DNA from 2 places in the Stenotrophomonas sp. YJH_SMC_106-19 genome. Region 2 is predicted to be linked to the other one. Evidence: predicted binding sites of a transcription regulator. Region 2 holds the regulator's gene; the other holds the start of a gene.
What was found. Region 2 encodes HrcA, which represses chaperone genes, less so after heat shock. Its sites were predicted from a motif close to TTNGCACTCNNNNNNNNNGAGTGCNAA; they were not measured.
Positions count from the first base shown of each region.

Region 1: a site for HrcA is predicted at 3,231-3,257, ahead of AC5P5M_RS05855 (co-chaperone GroES). Genes of this name have one in related genera too.

Region 1 is NZ_JCAFRQ010000001.1:1,306,660-1,314,268, forward strand. Features, by position in the region: gene AC5P5M_RS05840 (Fic family protein) at 1-560, opposite strand, end outside; gene AC5P5M_RS05845 (hypothetical protein) at 553-1,023, opposite strand; gene groL (chaperonin GroEL) at 1,166-2,815, opposite strand; gene AC5P5M_RS05855 (co-chaperone GroES) at 2,897-3,184, opposite strand; gene AC5P5M_RS05860 (endonuclease) at 3,497-5,287, shown strand; gene cutA (divalent-cation tolerance protein CutA) at 5,356-5,694, shown strand; gene AC5P5M_RS05870 (protein-disulfide reductase DsbD family protein) at 5,691-7,609, shown strand, end outside.
Region 2 is NZ_JCAFRQ010000002.1:431,733-439,341, reverse strand. Features, by position in the region: gene dnaK (molecular chaperone DnaK) at 1-698, opposite strand, end outside; gene grpE (nucleotide exchange factor GrpE) at 905-1,420, opposite strand; gene hrcA (heat-inducible transcriptional repressor HrcA) at 1,484-2,548, opposite strand; gene recN (DNA repair protein RecN) at 2,663-4,324, shown strand; gene AC5P5M_RS09635 (LysR family transcriptional regulator) at 4,368-5,285, opposite strand; gene AC5P5M_RS09630 (SGNH/GDSL hydrolase family protein) at 5,383-6,636, shown strand; gene fur (ferric iron uptake transcriptional regulator) at 6,692-7,099, opposite strand; gene AC5P5M_RS09620 (outer membrane protein assembly factor BamE) at 7,203-7,595, shown strand.

The DNA.
Region 1 (7,609 bases), on a different contig from region 2:
TAGGGCCGCAGGTATCCGTCAAGATGCCCTTGGTCCGGCGACTCGATTTCCGCAGTCAATGCGGCGAGATAAGAATCTTTCCGGGTAGCAGTCCAGTTCACTGAAAACCCGGCGCGATGACAGAGCTCTGCGTGCACCAGTAGCATCGCGCGCCCATTGCCATCGAGAAAGGGATGGGCGTATGCGAACAATCCCATGATGAGACCCGGTGCATCAGCGATCCGCCCCTTCTCCTGCGCCAGATGTAGCGCATGCACCACTGCCCGCTGGGACTCGAATGGATGACAGAAGTGAACGTGCCCCTTGGTTACGTGCTTGTCTGGCGCGACCGTTGCGCGGTCCATTCCCGCCCACGGGTACAGGCCTTCGAACAGAATCTGATGGACCCTGAGGAAGGCGGCATAGTCGATATGCGCAGCTTGCTCGAGATACTTCAAGGCCTTGGGCAGCTGAGCGCGAAACAATTGATGCTCCGCGATCTTGATCAACTCAAGGTCTTTCTCGCCTGCATGATTTCGCAGGTATCCCACCGCCTCATAGTCACCGAACGGATCAAACACCTTTGAGCCTGTGATGCGCCATCACCAGCTTTACCATTTCCTGACCGGAGAGCTTGTCCTCGCGGGTCAATGCGACCAGCAGATCATCGGTGTCATCACTCTGCACGGTGTCGCCCGCCAGTGATGTCACTGCACTGGCCCAGCTATCCATGTAACGCGCCGCGTACTGTACGCCTTCACGTTTGGCGAGCCGACGCGCCAATTTGGTAATCGCCGTAACAACGTTGCCGCGCGCCGATCCATGCTCTTTCGTTGCCAGAAGACCAGCGCGTCCGAGCCGCGCCACAGTGCCCGGATGCGCATAGATACCGCGCTCAAGACGCTCAAGCTGGTGGCTCTCAACCAAGGCCCGCAAGGCTTCAGTGACCTGCGTACGTCCACCCAGATCATTGAACTCGGAACGCAAGAAAACCCCCGGCCTAGCAGGGTCAATCTGGCGCAGGATCCGGCCCTTGATATCCATGTAACCATGCTAGCACATCCGAATTAAGGCGCCATGTATCAATAACTTAAGCATCATCCAGGCGTCCGGCCTGCCCCCAGCCGCCCACAAAAAAAACCCCGCCTTGCGGCGGGGTTTTTCACTTCATCGGGAACAGCGGACCTTAGAAGTCCATGCCGCCCATGCCACCCATGCCGCCCATGCCACCGGCGCCGCCCAGGGCCGGCTCGTCCTTCTTCGGAGCTTCGGCAACCATGGCTTCGGTGGTGATCATCAGGCCAGCGATCGAGGCCGCGTTCTGCAGCGCCGAACGGGTCACCTTGGTCGGGTCCAGGATGCCGAACTGCAGCATGTCGCCGAACTCACCGGTGGCGGCGTTGTAGCCGAAGCTGCCGCTGCCTTCCTTGACCTTGTTGACGATGACGGACGGCTCTTCGCCGGCGTTGGCGACGATCTCGCGCAGCGGGGCTTCCATCGCGCGCAGGGCGATCTGGATGCCGTGGTTCTGGTCTTCGTTGGCGCCCTTCAGGCCGGCCAACGCGGTGACCGCACGGACCAGTGCAACGCCGCCGCCCGGAACCACGCCTTCTTCAACGGCTGCACGGGTAGCGTGCAGGGCGTCGTCGACGCGATCCTTCTTTTCCTTCATTTCGATTTCGGTGGACGCACCCACCTTGATCACGGCAACGCCGCCAGCCAGCTTGGCCACGCGTTCCTGCAGCTTCTCGCGGTCGTAATCCGAGGAGGTGTCCTGGATCTGGGTCTTGATCTGCGCAACGCGCGATTCGACCGCAGCCTTGTCGCCCACGCCGTCGATGATGGTGGTGTTCTCCTTGGAGACCTGCACCTTCTTGGCGCGGCCCAGGTCCTTGATGGTGGCCTTCTCCAGCGACAGGCCCACTTCTTCGGAGATCACGGTGCCGCCGGTCAGCACGGCCATGTCTTCCAGCATCGCCTTGCGACGATCGCCGAAGCCCGGGGCCTTCACGGCCACGACCTTGACGATGCCACGGATGGTGTTGACCACCAGGGTCGCCAGCGCTTCGCCTTCGACTTCCTCGGCCACGATCAGCAGCGGCTTGCCGGCCTTGGCGACGCCTTCCAGCACCGGCAGCAGGTCACGGACGTTGGAGATCTTCTTGTCGTGCAGCAGGATGAACGGGTCATCCAGGTCAGCGGTCTGCGACTGCTGGTTGTTGATGAAGTACGGGGACAGGTAGCCGCGGTCGAACTGCATGCCCTTGACCACGTCCAGCTCGTTGTCCAGGCCCGAGCCTTCTTCAACGGTGATCACGCCTTCCTTGCCGACTTCCTTCATCGCGTCAGCGATGATCTGGCCGATCGACTCGTCCGAGTTGGCCGAGATGGTGCCGACCTGGGCGATCGCCTTGTCGTCAGCGGTCGGCTTGGAGATGTTCTTCAGCTCGGTGACGGCAGCCACGACGGCCTTGTCGATACCGCGCTTGAGGTCCATCGGGTTCATGCCGGCAGCAACGGCCTTGGCGCCTTCGCGGATCAGGGCCTGGGCCAGCACGGTGGCGGTGGTGGTGCCGTCGCCGGCGTCGTCGTTGGTGCGCGAAGCAACTTCCTTCACCATCTGCGCGCCCATGTTCTCGAACTTGTCAGCCAGTTCGATTTCCTTGGCGACGGAGACGCCGTCCTTGGTGATGGTCGGGGCGCCGAAGCTCTTCTCGAGCACGACATTGCGGCCCTTCGGGCCGAGGGTGGCCTTGACGGCATTGGCGAGAACGTTGACGCCGCGCACCATGCGCGAACGGGCGTCTTCACCGAAACGGATATCCTTGGCAGCCATTGCAATTACCTCATTGGTCGCGCCGGGCCGTGCCCGGCGGCTGGGATGTGGGGATCAGGTTGAAACAGGTCGCGGCGGGGCTCAGCCGATGACGGCGAGCACGTCGTCTTCGCGCAGGACCTTGTACTCGACGCCTTCGCTCTTGTACGAGCTGCCGGCGTACTGGCCGTAGATGACCTTGTCACCGACCTTCAGCGACGGCGCGCGCACGCTGCCGTTGTCCAGCGGCTTGCCGGGGCCGACGGCCACGACTTCACCCTTGGTGGACTTTTCCTTGGCCGAGTCGGGGATGACGATGCCACCGGCGGAGATTTCGTCGGCTTCGATCGGCTTGACCACAACGCGGTCGTGCAGCGGCTTGATGCTCATAGGAGACCTCTTAAGTGATTGATTGGTCTAAAAAAGTCCGGCGATGTTAGCACTCGCACCAGGCGAGTGCCAGAACCGCACGTGAAGAAACCCGACAAGGTCGGGAGCACGGCAGAGATGGAGCCCCCCGGGAGGCTTTCAAGGGGCGTCGCGAAAAAAGTTTCCGCGCCGGACGCTGCGGCAGTGCGGTGGGGTGGCCCCGAATTAGGTGACCAACGTCGCACTGTCAGATATCTGACGTTCATTTACGACAAAGTGTCACTGGATCGGCCTTAGGCTCGGCCGCGCATTCCCAATCACAAGGAGTCGTCGATGCGATTGCTGTCCCCGCTCGCCACCGCCTGCGTGCTGGCCCTGGCCACCGCGCCGGCCCAGGCCGAGGTCTTCATCAACGAACTGCATTACGACGACAGCACCGCAGCCGGTGACGTCGGCGAGGCGATCGAGGTCGTGGCCACCGCCGGCGAGGATCTGTCCGGCTATCGGCTGTATCTCTACAACGGCAGCACGCCGTCGGCCGCTTCGGTGTACGCCAACACGGCCGTCCCTGCCGGCAGCGCCGCCGGGTGCGGCAGCGCCACCCTGGCCGTGGTCAGCTATCCGACCAACGGCATCCAGAACGGCCCCAACGACGGCATCGCGCTGGTCGACGCCAGCGGCAAGGTGGTCCAGTTCCTCAGCTATGAGGGCACGATCACTGCCTCCGGCGGTCCTGCCGCAGGCATGACCAGCCAGAACATTCCGGTGGCCGAGACCAACAGCACGGCCCCTGGCACCTCACTGCAGCTGACGGGCAGCGGCAGCCAGTACGCCCACTTCACTTGGGCCGAATCGGCGACGCACACCTTCGGCAGCTGCAACAACGGCCAGACCTTCAGCGGTGGGGGTACGCCCGGTCCCAATACGCCGCCATCGGTGTCCACCACCACCCCCGCCCAGGGCAGCAGCACGTTCCCGGCCGCGGCCGATCTGGAAGTGGTGTTCAGCGAGACGGTGAACCTGGCCAGCGGCGCCTTCGCGCTGAGCTGCGGCGCCTCCGGCAGCGTACCGCTGACCCACCCGGCCAGCGGCAGGAGCGTGAAGCTGTCCACCAACACCGCGCTGGTGGCCGGTGAGGCCTGCCGCTTCGACATCCGCGCCGCGCGCATCACCGACCTGCAGGGCGCGCATCCGGCTGCCGACAGCCGCATCGCCTTCACCGTGGCCAGCGCCACGGGCAACCCCGATCCGGGCAATCCCGGCGTACCGGCGGGCTACTACTCCAGGGTCAACACCTCCAGCCCGAGCCAGCTGCGCTGCTCGCTGCACGCGACCATCAAGGGCCACACCGCCTATCCGTACAGCGGGTCGGGCACCAGCACCTGGACCATCCTGGAGATCGCCGACGAGGATCCGAACAATCCCAACCGCATCCTCGACGCCTATCGCAACCGCAGCTACGCCAAGGTCAGCGATCGCGCTGGCACGGGCAGCGGCCTGACCTACAACCGCGAGCACACCTGGCCGAACTCGCTGGGCTTTGCCAGCACCACCGGCGACAAGGGCCTGCCCTACGCGCCCTACACCGACACCCACATGCTGTACCTGACCGATGCGCAGTGGAATGCCGACCGCGGCAACAAGCCGTTCGGCAAGTGCGATGCCAACTGTGGCGAGCGCGCCACCGAGGCCAACAACGGCCATGGCGGCGGCAGCGGCGGCTACCCGGGCAATTCCAACTGGGTGCGCACGCCGGACGGCAACACCGGCACCTTCGAGGTGTGGGGCCATCGCAAGGGCGACATGGCGCGCGCGGTGATGTACATGGCGATCCGCTACGAGGGCGGCAAGGATGCAGCCACCGGCCAGTCCGAGCCGGACCTGGAGCTGACCGACGACCGCAGCCGGATCGTCAGGACCAGCAGTTCGCCGGCCTACATGGGCCTGCTCTCGACCCTGATCGACTGGCATCTGTCCGATCCGCCGGACGACGCCGAGCGCGCGCGCAACGACGTGATCTACAGCTTCCAGGGCAACCGCAACCCGTTCATCGACCACCCCGAGTGGGCGACGCCGGCGTTGTTCACCTCGGCCAAGCCGGCGACCTGCCAGCTGGCCAACTGACCGCGCAACGCAGCGGTCCATCGCCGCCGCCGGACCTTGATCCGGCGGCGGCCCTATACTCGACGGTCATGCCGACCGTCGATCCCGTCCTGCTGCTGTTGACCACCTGCCCGGACCGGGCCAGTGCCGAGCGCATCGCGCATGCGCTGGTCGGCGAGCGCCTGGCCGCCTGCGTGACGCGCCTGGAAGGGGCGCAGTCGACCTACCGCTGGCAGGGCGAGGTCACTACCGATGCCGAGCTGCAGCTGCTGGTGAAGACTACGGCCAGCCGCGTGGAGGCAGCGATGGCACGGATCGTCGAACTGCATCCGTATGAACTCCCCGAGTGCATCGCGGTCGAAGCCCGGGCCGGACTGCCGGCCTATCTGGATTGGATCCGGGCGCAGACCCGGGAGGACACCGCTTGATGAATCTGTTTGCCCGTGCCGCCGCGCTGTGCGCCCTGCTCTCGCTGGCCCTGCCTGCATTCGCCCTGGACGAGAAAGATCTGCTGCCGGTGGACCAGGCGTTCGCGCTCACCGCCAGTGCGCCGGAGCGGAACCAGATCCAGCTGCAGTTCAAGATCGCGCCGGGGTACTACCTCTATCGCCACCGCACCAGCGTCAAGGCCGACCCGGCCTTCAATGCCGGTGCGCTGCAGATGCCCAGCGGCACCAAGCACCACGACGATTTCTTCGGCGAGGTCGAGACCTACCGCGAACGCCTGCAGGTTTCGCTGCCGGGCGCCCCGACGGATGCGGCCGGCACCCTCAGCCTGGAAGTGCGCTACCAGGGCTGCGCCGATGCCGGTGTCTGCTACCCGCCGCAGAAGCGCGTGGTCCAGGTGACACTGCCCGGTGGTGGCGGTGGCGCCGCAGCCGCCCTGCCAACCGCGCGGGTCACCGGCGTGAACGCGTTCAACACTCCGCTTGCCGGGGCCGGCAGCGGTGGTGGCCTGCGCCTGCCCGGCAGCAGCAACAGCCAGGCGCTTCCGCTGCCCTCCGAACAAGCCTTCGGCTTCGACGCGATCGCCAGCGATGGCAACACCCTGCTGCTGCGCTTCAGTCCCGCGCCGGGCTACTACCTGTATCGCGATCGCACTTCACTGAAGCTGGAAGGCAGTGCCGGTGTGCTGGCTGATACGCCGCGCTGGCCCGCCGCGCAGTCGCATCGCGACGAGCACTTCGGCGATGTGTCGGTGTACTTCAACCAGGTCGAAGTGCCGCTGCCGCTGCGCCGCACGGTGACCGACGCGGTGGACAGCACACTGGTGGTGACCTTCCAGGGTTGCCAGACCGATGGCATCTGCTACCCGCCGATGACCCGCCGGGTGAAGCTGTCGATCCCCGCGGGAAAGATCAGCGCCCACGCCGGCCAGCCTGCGCCACGCAGCGAAATGATCCGACCGCTGCCGGCGGGCAGCGCCGCACCGCGCGAGGCGGCCAACGGCACCCCGTTGCGCCTGCTGCCGACCGTGCCGAACAGCGAACCGGCGCGTACCGATGTGGACGGCGCGCAGGCAGGGTTCGCCGCCGATGCGCGGGGCGACAACGCGCTGCGTACCCGCCCGCCGGCCACCACCCCGGATCCGGACCGTTCGTTCCTGTGGGTGCTGCTGCTGGCACTGGCCGGTGGTCTCGTACTGAACCTGATGCCCTGCGTGCTGCCGATCCTGTCGCTGAAAGTGCTGGGCCTGGCACAGAGCGGTGAGAGCGCCGAGCGCGCCCGCAGCCACGCCATGTGGTACACGCTGGGCGTACTGGTCGCCTTCGCGGTGATCGGCGCGCTGATGGTCGGCCTGCGCATGCTTGGCAATGCGGTGGGCATCGGTTTCCAGCTGCAGCACCCAGGCGTGGTCGCGGCACTGGCCTACATCATGTTTGCGGTTGGCCTGAGCCTGTCCGGCGTGTTCACCCTCGGCGGTGGCCTGGGCAACCTCGGCCAGTCACTCGCCCGTCGCAGCGGTCCGGCCGGCGATTTCTTCACCGGTGCGCTGGCCTGCGTGGTCGGCAGCGCGTGCGTCGGTCCGTTCATGGGAGGCGCGGTCGCCTATGCCTTCGTTGCCACGCCCGTACAGGCGATGGCCGTGTTCCTGTTCCTGGGCCTGGGCCTGGCCCTGCCGTTCCTGCTGATCGGCTTCGTGCCGGCGCTCGCGCGGCGCCTGCCCAAGCCCGGCCCGTGGATGGAAACGCTCAAGCACGTGCTGGCGTTCCCGATGTATGCCACCGCACTGTGGCTGCTGTGGGTGCTGGGCAAGCAGCGTGGCGTGGACGGCATGGCGCTGGCGCTGGGCGGACTGCTGCTGCTGGCCCTGGGCCTGTGGTTGTTCGAGCGCAGCCGCTG
Region 2 (7,609 bases):
TCTTCGCCGCCCAGGAAGGTGTCGCCGTTGGTGGCCAGCACTTCGAACTGCTTCTCGCCGTCGACGTTGGCGATCTCGATCACCGAGACGTCGAAGGTACCGCCGCCCAGGTCGTACACAACGATCTTGCGATCCTTGTTGTCGCCCTTGTCCAGGCCATAGGCCAGCGCGGCCGCGGTCGGCTCGTTGATGATGCGCTTGACGTCCAGGCCCGCGATGCGGCCAGCATCCTTGGTGGCCTGGCGCTGGCTGTCGTTGAAGTAGGCCGGCACGGTGATGACCGCTTCGGTGACCTTCTCACCGAGGAAGTCCTCGGCGGTCTTCTTCATCTTCTCCAGTACCTTGGCCGAGATTTCCTGCGGCGCCATCTTCTTGGCATCGCTGGTGGCCACCCACGCATCACCATTGTCATGGGCGAGGATGCTGTACGGGACGTGGGCGATGTCCTTCTGCACCTCGGCGTCGGTGAACTTGCGGCCGATCAGGCGCTTCACCGCGTAGAAGGTGTTCTTCGGGTTGGTCACCGCCTGGCGCTTGGCCGAGGCACCGACCAGGACTTCGCCGTCCTTGGTGTAGGCGACGATCGACGGGGTGGTGCGATCGCCTTCCGAATTCTCGATGACGCGGGCCTTGCCGCCGTCCATGATCGCCACGCACGAGTTGGTGGTGCCGAGGTCGATACCAATGATCTTGCCCATGGGGGAGACTCCTGAGAAATGCTGTGTGGATGTCAGTCCGGCCGCTCGGCCGGTGGATGAATGGGATGTGGGGGAGGCTCGTGGAACATTCAAGCCATCTCCCGAACGCTGTGTTCAGCCGTTCAAGGTTCGCCGGGCATTGCCCGGCGATGACGATCCGGGGGTAGCGCCGGGCCATGCCCGGCGGCCGCTCCCGGATCGACCGCTCAGTCGGCGGCCACCACCACCAGCGCCGGCCGCAGCAGGCGCTCGTTGAGCAGATAGCCCTTCTGGAACACGGTCACCACGCTGCCCGGGGCGGCGTCCGGGGCCGGCACCTGGCTGATCGCCTGGTGGTGCTCCGGGTTGAACGGCTGGCCGGTCGGGTCAATCAGGACCAGGCCGTTATCGGCGGCGACCTTCAGCAACTGCTTGTAGGTCAGCTCCAGGCCCTCGCGCAGCGGGTGCGGGTCGTCGCCGGCGGCCTTCAGGCCGGCATCCAGGCTGTCGAACACGGGCAGCAGTTCGCCCAGCAGCTTCTCGTTGGCGAACTTGCGGGCCTGCTCGATGTCGCGGGCCACGCGCTTGCGCTGGTTCTCCAGGTCGGCGCGCTCACGCAGCGCATCGGCCCTGACCTGCTCGACTTCCGCGCGCAGGCGCTCCACTTCGTCATTGACGCCTGCTGCGGCGGCCGCGTCGGCGGCGCTCTGCTGGGATTCGAAATCTGGATGTTCGTGGTTCATGTCTGGGTCCCTGGCGGTCACTCCCCGCCTCCACCCACCCTAGTGTGGGCGGGATGCTGCGTTTCAAGCGTCCGCGGCACCGGATCCGCGCCCGGTCGGTGAAAAGGCCGCGCCCAGCACGTCGGCGGTGGCCTGTACCAGCGGGATCATGCGGTCGTAGGCCATCCGCTTCGGCCCGATCACCCCCAGCACGCCCAGCACCTGCCCATTGGCCGCATACGGGGCGGTCACCAGCGAAACCCCCTGCAGCGGCATCATCCCGGTCTCTTCGCCGATGAAGATGCGCACGCCCGGGGCCTGGATGGTCCGCTCCAGCAGCTGCAGGATCTCGCGCTTGCTGGAGAACAGCTCGAACAGTTCACGCAGGCGCTCCAGGTCGGACAGGTCTTGGACCCCCATCAGGCGGGTCTGGCCCGCCACCAGCATGTCGTCGGCCGCGGGCTGCAGGGCCTGCTCGGCCAGTTCGATGCTGTGCGCCAGCAGCTGCTCCAGCTCGGAACGGGCATCGCGCAGCTCCAGCAGCAGGCGCGCCCGGATCTCCGCCAGCGGCAGCCCGGCGAAATGGGCGTTGAGGTAATTGGCGACCTGCTCCAGCTGGCCCGGGGCGAAGTCCTGGCGGGTTTCGATCACCCGGTTCTGGACCTCGTTGTCGGCGAACACCAGGATCGCCAGCACCCGGCGGCCGTCCAGCGCCACGAAATCGATCTGGCGGAAGGCGAACTGCTCGCGCCGCGGCGCGCTGACCACGCCGACGAAGTGGCTCATCGCCGACAGCAGCTCGGAGGCACTGCCGAGCAGGGCCTGGGTGCTGCCGCCACCGGCCAGTTCCTGGCGCAAGCGGGCCAGCTCGCCCTCGCCCGGCGGCTGCATCTGCAGCAGGCTGTCGACAAACACCCGGTAGCCATGCGCGGTCGGGATCCGCCCGGCGGAGGTATGCGGCGACGCCAGCAGGCCCAGGTCCTCCAGGTCGCCGAGGATGTTGCGGATGGTGGCCGGACTGACTTCCAGCCCGGCCACGCGCGCCAGCGTCTGCGAGCCCACGGGCTCACCATCCTGGATGTGGCGCGCGATCAGCGTGCGCAGCAGATGGCGCGCGCGCGGGGCGAGTTGGTCGGCGGAACCGTGCATGGAATCAACCTGTGAGACACGGAGACTAGATAATGGCGCCGGATCACCTTGGCAAGCCATTGGACCGCCCGCGTGCGCGTGCTAGCGTTGCGCGGCTCAGCTACCCCCAGACCCATGCTCAGACACCTATCGATCAAGGATTTCGCCGTCGTCCGCGCCACCGAACTTGAATTCGGGCCTGGCATGACCGTGGTTTCAGGCGAGACCGGCGCCGGCAAGTCGCTGATGGTCGACGCGCTGGGCTTCCTGTCCGGCCTGCGCGCCGACAGTGGCGTGGTCCGCCACGGTGCCGCCCGTGCCGAGCTGTCGGCCGAGTTCGCGCTGGAGCATCTGCAGGCCGCACGCCAGTGGCTGGCCGACAACGAGCTGGACGATGAGGACCAGTGCCAGCTGCGCCGCGTGATCCGCGCCGACGGCGGTTCGCGGGCCTGGATCAACGGCCGCCCGGTCACCCTCGCCCAGCTGGGCGAACTGGCCGCGCTGCTGGTGGAAATCCACGGCCAGCATGAACAGCAGGCCCTGCTGGCGCGTCCTTCCCAGCTGGCCCTGCTCGATGCCTATGCCGGCAACGAGGAAGAGCGCCGTCAGGTCCGCCGCGCCGCAGCCGCCTGGCAGGCACTGGTCGATGAATCCCTGGCGCTGTCGCAGCAGGGCGACGTCAGTGACCGTATCGGTTTCCTCGAGCATCAGCTGCGCGAACTGGACCGTGAGGATCTGGAGCCCGAATCGATCCTCGCGCTGGGCGCCAGTCATCGGCGCCAGGCCCATGCCAGCGCGCTGCTGACCGCCTGCCAGGCCGCCAGCAACCAGCTCAACGGCGACGAGGGCAGCTCGGCGCTGGATCAGCTGCAGCAGGTGCGGCACGAACTGGCCCGGCTGATCGAACACGACCCGCGCCTGGGCGAGGTGGACAGCCTGATCGAAAACGCGTCGATCCAGCTGCACGAAGCCCTGTCACTGCTCGACCGCGTGCACGACGACCTGGATGCCGACCCCGAACAGTTCGAGGAGAACGAGCGCCGTCTCGGCCGCCTGCACGACCTTGCGCGCAAGCATCGCGTGCCGATGGACGAACTGGGCGCGCAGCGCGAGCGCATGCATGCCGAAGTGGAGCAGCTGCGCGGCGCAGACGAACGGCTGCAGCGCCTGGCCGGCGAGATCGACAAGGCCGCGGCCGCCTGGCGGGTGCAGGCCGAAGCACTGACCGCAAGCCGGCGCAGTGCGGCGGCCGCGCTGTCGACCACCACCACCGGCATCATCGCCGAGCTGGGCATGGGCGGTGGCCAGTTCCTGATCGAGCTGGAACCCCAGGACGGCGGCAAGCCCGACCCGCAGGGCGCCGAACGCGTGGAGTTCCTGGTCGCGGCCAACGCCGGTCAACCACCACGCGCCCTGCGCAAGGTGGCCTCGGGTGGCGAACTGTCGCGCATCTCGCTGGCAATCGAAGTGGCCGCGCTCGACCTGGACGCCGTGCCGACCATGGTGTTCGACGAAGTCGACTCGGGCATCGGTGGCGCGGTGGCCGACATCGTCGGCCAGAAACTGCGCGCCCTTGGCGAGAAGCGCCAGGTGCTGTGCGTGACCCACCTGCCGCAGGTCGCGTCCAAGGGCCATGCCCACTACCGGGTCAGCAAGGCACCGGTGGAAGGCATGACCCAGAGTGCGGTGGAGAAGCTGGACCTCAAGGCACGCGAGGAAGAACTGGCACGCATGCTCGGTGGCGTCGAAGTGAGCAAGGAAGCGCGCGCGGCCGCCCGCAAGCTGCTGCAGGTCTGACGCCGGCGGCGTCGAGCGACGCCCGGTCCGTCCCACCGCAGGTTCACCCCAGCGGCCGCGCCAGATCCACCGTTTCCACCAGGAAATCCAGGAACGCACGCACCCGCAGCGGCAGATAGCCACCCTGCCCCAGGAATACCGCGTGCACCTCTTCCAGATCGCCGGGATTGGCCTCTTCCAGCACCGGCAGCAGCCGCCCGGCCGCTATGTCGTCCCTGACCTGGAACGCGGCCAGCCGGGCCAGCCCGAGCCCTCCCAGCACCAGCTGCCGCAGGGCATCGCCGTTGCTGGCGCGCGCATTGCCGCTGGTGGGCACGCGCAGCACCTGGCCGCCCTGCAGCAGCGGCCACCCCTGCATCGCCCGCGCATGGCCGATGTCCAGCCGGTTGTGCGTCTGCAGGTCGTCGACGTTGCCAGGCAGACCGTGTCGCTGCGCATAGCCGGGTGAGGCCACGATCATCATCCGCGTCGCCCCCAACCGTCGTGCCACCAGGCTGGAACTCTTCAGCGGACCGGCCCGCACGGCCACATCGGTGCGCTGCTCGAGCAGATCGATCACTTCATCGGTCAGGGTCAGGTCCACCCCCACCTGCGGGTGCTGCTGCAGGAACATGGGCAGCAACGGCAGCAGGAAATGCTGGCCGAAGGGCACGTTGGCATTCACCCGCAGCCGCCCGCGCGGTTCGGCATGCGCGCTCGCACAGCGCTCGGCCTCTTCCAGGTCAGCAAGCACGCGCAGCCCGCGCTCGTAGAAGGCGCAGCCCTCCGGGGTCAGCTGCAGCTGGCGGGTGGATCGCTGCAGCAGGCGCGTGCCCAGCCGCTGCTCCAGCCGCGCCACCAGCTTGCTGACCGCCGAGGGCGTCATGTCCAGGCTGCGGGCCGCCGCGGAGAATCCGCCGGTTTCGATCACCCTCACGAACACTTCCAGCTCGCCGGAGCGATTGATGTCGGGTCGCGCCATGGTGATGAATCCAGTTCACAGATGATTATCCAGGCGCAGTCTAGTTCACAGAAAGCGGCAGGGACACCATGGCCCCTCCTTCCGACGGACCCTTCCGATGAACCGCCTGAGCACGTTGACCACCGCTGCCCTGCTCACCCTGTCCGCAGCAGCCAGCGCCACGGCCGCCCCTCCCCGGCACTGGGTGGCCAGCTGGCAAGCCAGTCCACAACCGGTTTGGCAGGCAGACTTCCTGTTTCCGACGCTGATCCCCGCAGAGCTGGCCGACCAGACCTTCCGCCAGACCGTCCGCATCAGCCTGGGCGGCTCGCGCCTGCGTGTCCGCTTGAGCAACGCCTACGGGACACAGCCACTGCGGGTGGGCCGGGCCACCCTGGCGGCACATCCGGGCGAGGTGCCGCAGGCGCTGACCTTCGATGGCCAGCCCGGCGTGCTGATCGCGCCTGGCCAGGACCGGCTCAGCGACGCGCTGCCACTGCCCACGCGCAACCTTCAGTCGCTGCAGGTCAGCATCCATCTGCCACAGCCCACGCCGCTGCGGACGTTCCACTGGGAGGGCCGGCAGACCAGTTGGATCGCGCCGGGTGACCAGAGCCTGGCTGCGGACCTGGACCGGGCCCGCAGCACCACGGCCCGCCTGCTGCTGTCCGGCATCGACGTCGAAACCGCAGCCCGCGCGCGCAGCGTGGTGGTGATCGGCGACTCGATCACCGATGGCGCAACGGCCAGCCTCGACCAGGACCAGCGCTGGACCGACCATCTCGCCGCACGGCTGGCACCGCAGGGAGTCGCAGTGGTCAACGCCGGCATCTCCGGCGGACGCCTGCTGCGCGACGGCATGGGGGAATCCGCCCTGGCCCGCTTCCCGCGCGATGTCCTCGACCAGCCCGGTGTCGCCAGTGTGATCGTGCTGATCGGCATCAACGACATCAGCTGGCCGGGCACAGCGTTCGCGCGCGACCAGGCCCGGCCCGGGCTCGCCGAACTGCAGGCCGGCTATCGCAGCCTGGCCGGACAGGCCCATCGCCATGGACTGCGCATTGTCGGCGCAACCCTGCCGCCGTTCGCCGGTGCCCTGCCCGGCACCCCGCTGGACGACTACTACCAGCCGGACAAGGACGCACTGCGCCAGCAGCTCAATGCCTGGCTGCGGCAGGACAGCCCATTCGATGCGGTGATCGACCTGGATGCAGTGCTGCGCGACCCCGCCGATCCCTCACGGATGGCCGCCGCCTACGATTCAGGCGACCATCTGCATCCGGGCGATGCCGGCAACCGGGCCATGGCCGAGGCCGTGGATCTGCGGATGCTGATGCCGCCATCGCACCCGGCGGTCACTCCGCCGCGCTGACGAAAAACCCCGGGCCCAGCCCGGGGTCTCGTCGCAACCGGCACGCAGGGGGTGCCTATCTGCGCTTCTTGCGCACGTACAGCACCAGCGAGTGTTCTTCCAGCTCATAGCCGTGATCGGCCGCGATCTTGCGCTGCAGTTCCTCGATCTCGGTACTTTCGAACTCGATGATCTTGCCGCTGTCCACATCGACCATGTGATCGTGATGGCCGCCGCGGTCCAGTTCATAGACGGCCTGGCCGCCTTCGAAATTGTGCTTGAGCACGAGGCCGGCAGCCTCGAACTGGGTCAGTACCCGGTACACCGTGGCCAGGCCGATCTCGTCACCATGCTCCAGCAGCTGGCGGTAGATGTCTTCGGCGGTCATGTGGTGCTGGGCAGTGCGCTGCTCGAGCAGCGCCAGGATCCGCATCCGTGGATGGGTTACCTTCAGGCCGACTTTACGCAGGTCGTGGGTTTCCATAGGTCTCCGTTCATTGGCGATTTAGCGCCAGCTGCCTCGGATTGGGTCGCGGTGGCACGCCGGGAGTGTATCATCGGTTCGATTTCCCCAACCGCCAGTCCCGATGCGCAATCTCCTGTTGGTCGCCGCCGTCGCCCTGTCCACCACCGGGTGCGGCATCATCTACAAGCAACCCATCTATCAGGGCAACCTGATCCGGGAAGATGCCGTGGCCAAGCTGCAGGTCGGGCAAAGCAAGCAGCAGGTGAACGCGCTGCTGGGCACGCCCTCCGTGCGGGACCCGTTCCATGCCCAGCGCTGGGACTACACCTCCAGCCAGCGGGTCGACCGTCTCGGCCGCACGGAAGTGAAGAACTTCACCGTGTATTTCGAGAACGACGCCGTGACGCGCTGGGAGGGTGACTATTTCCCGGCCAACGACAAGGCGCTGGCCCAGCAGACCGTCCGCCAGTTCGGCCGCAACCTGCCGAAGGACAAGAAGAAGAAGGGCCGCTGAGGCCGCCGGCCCGT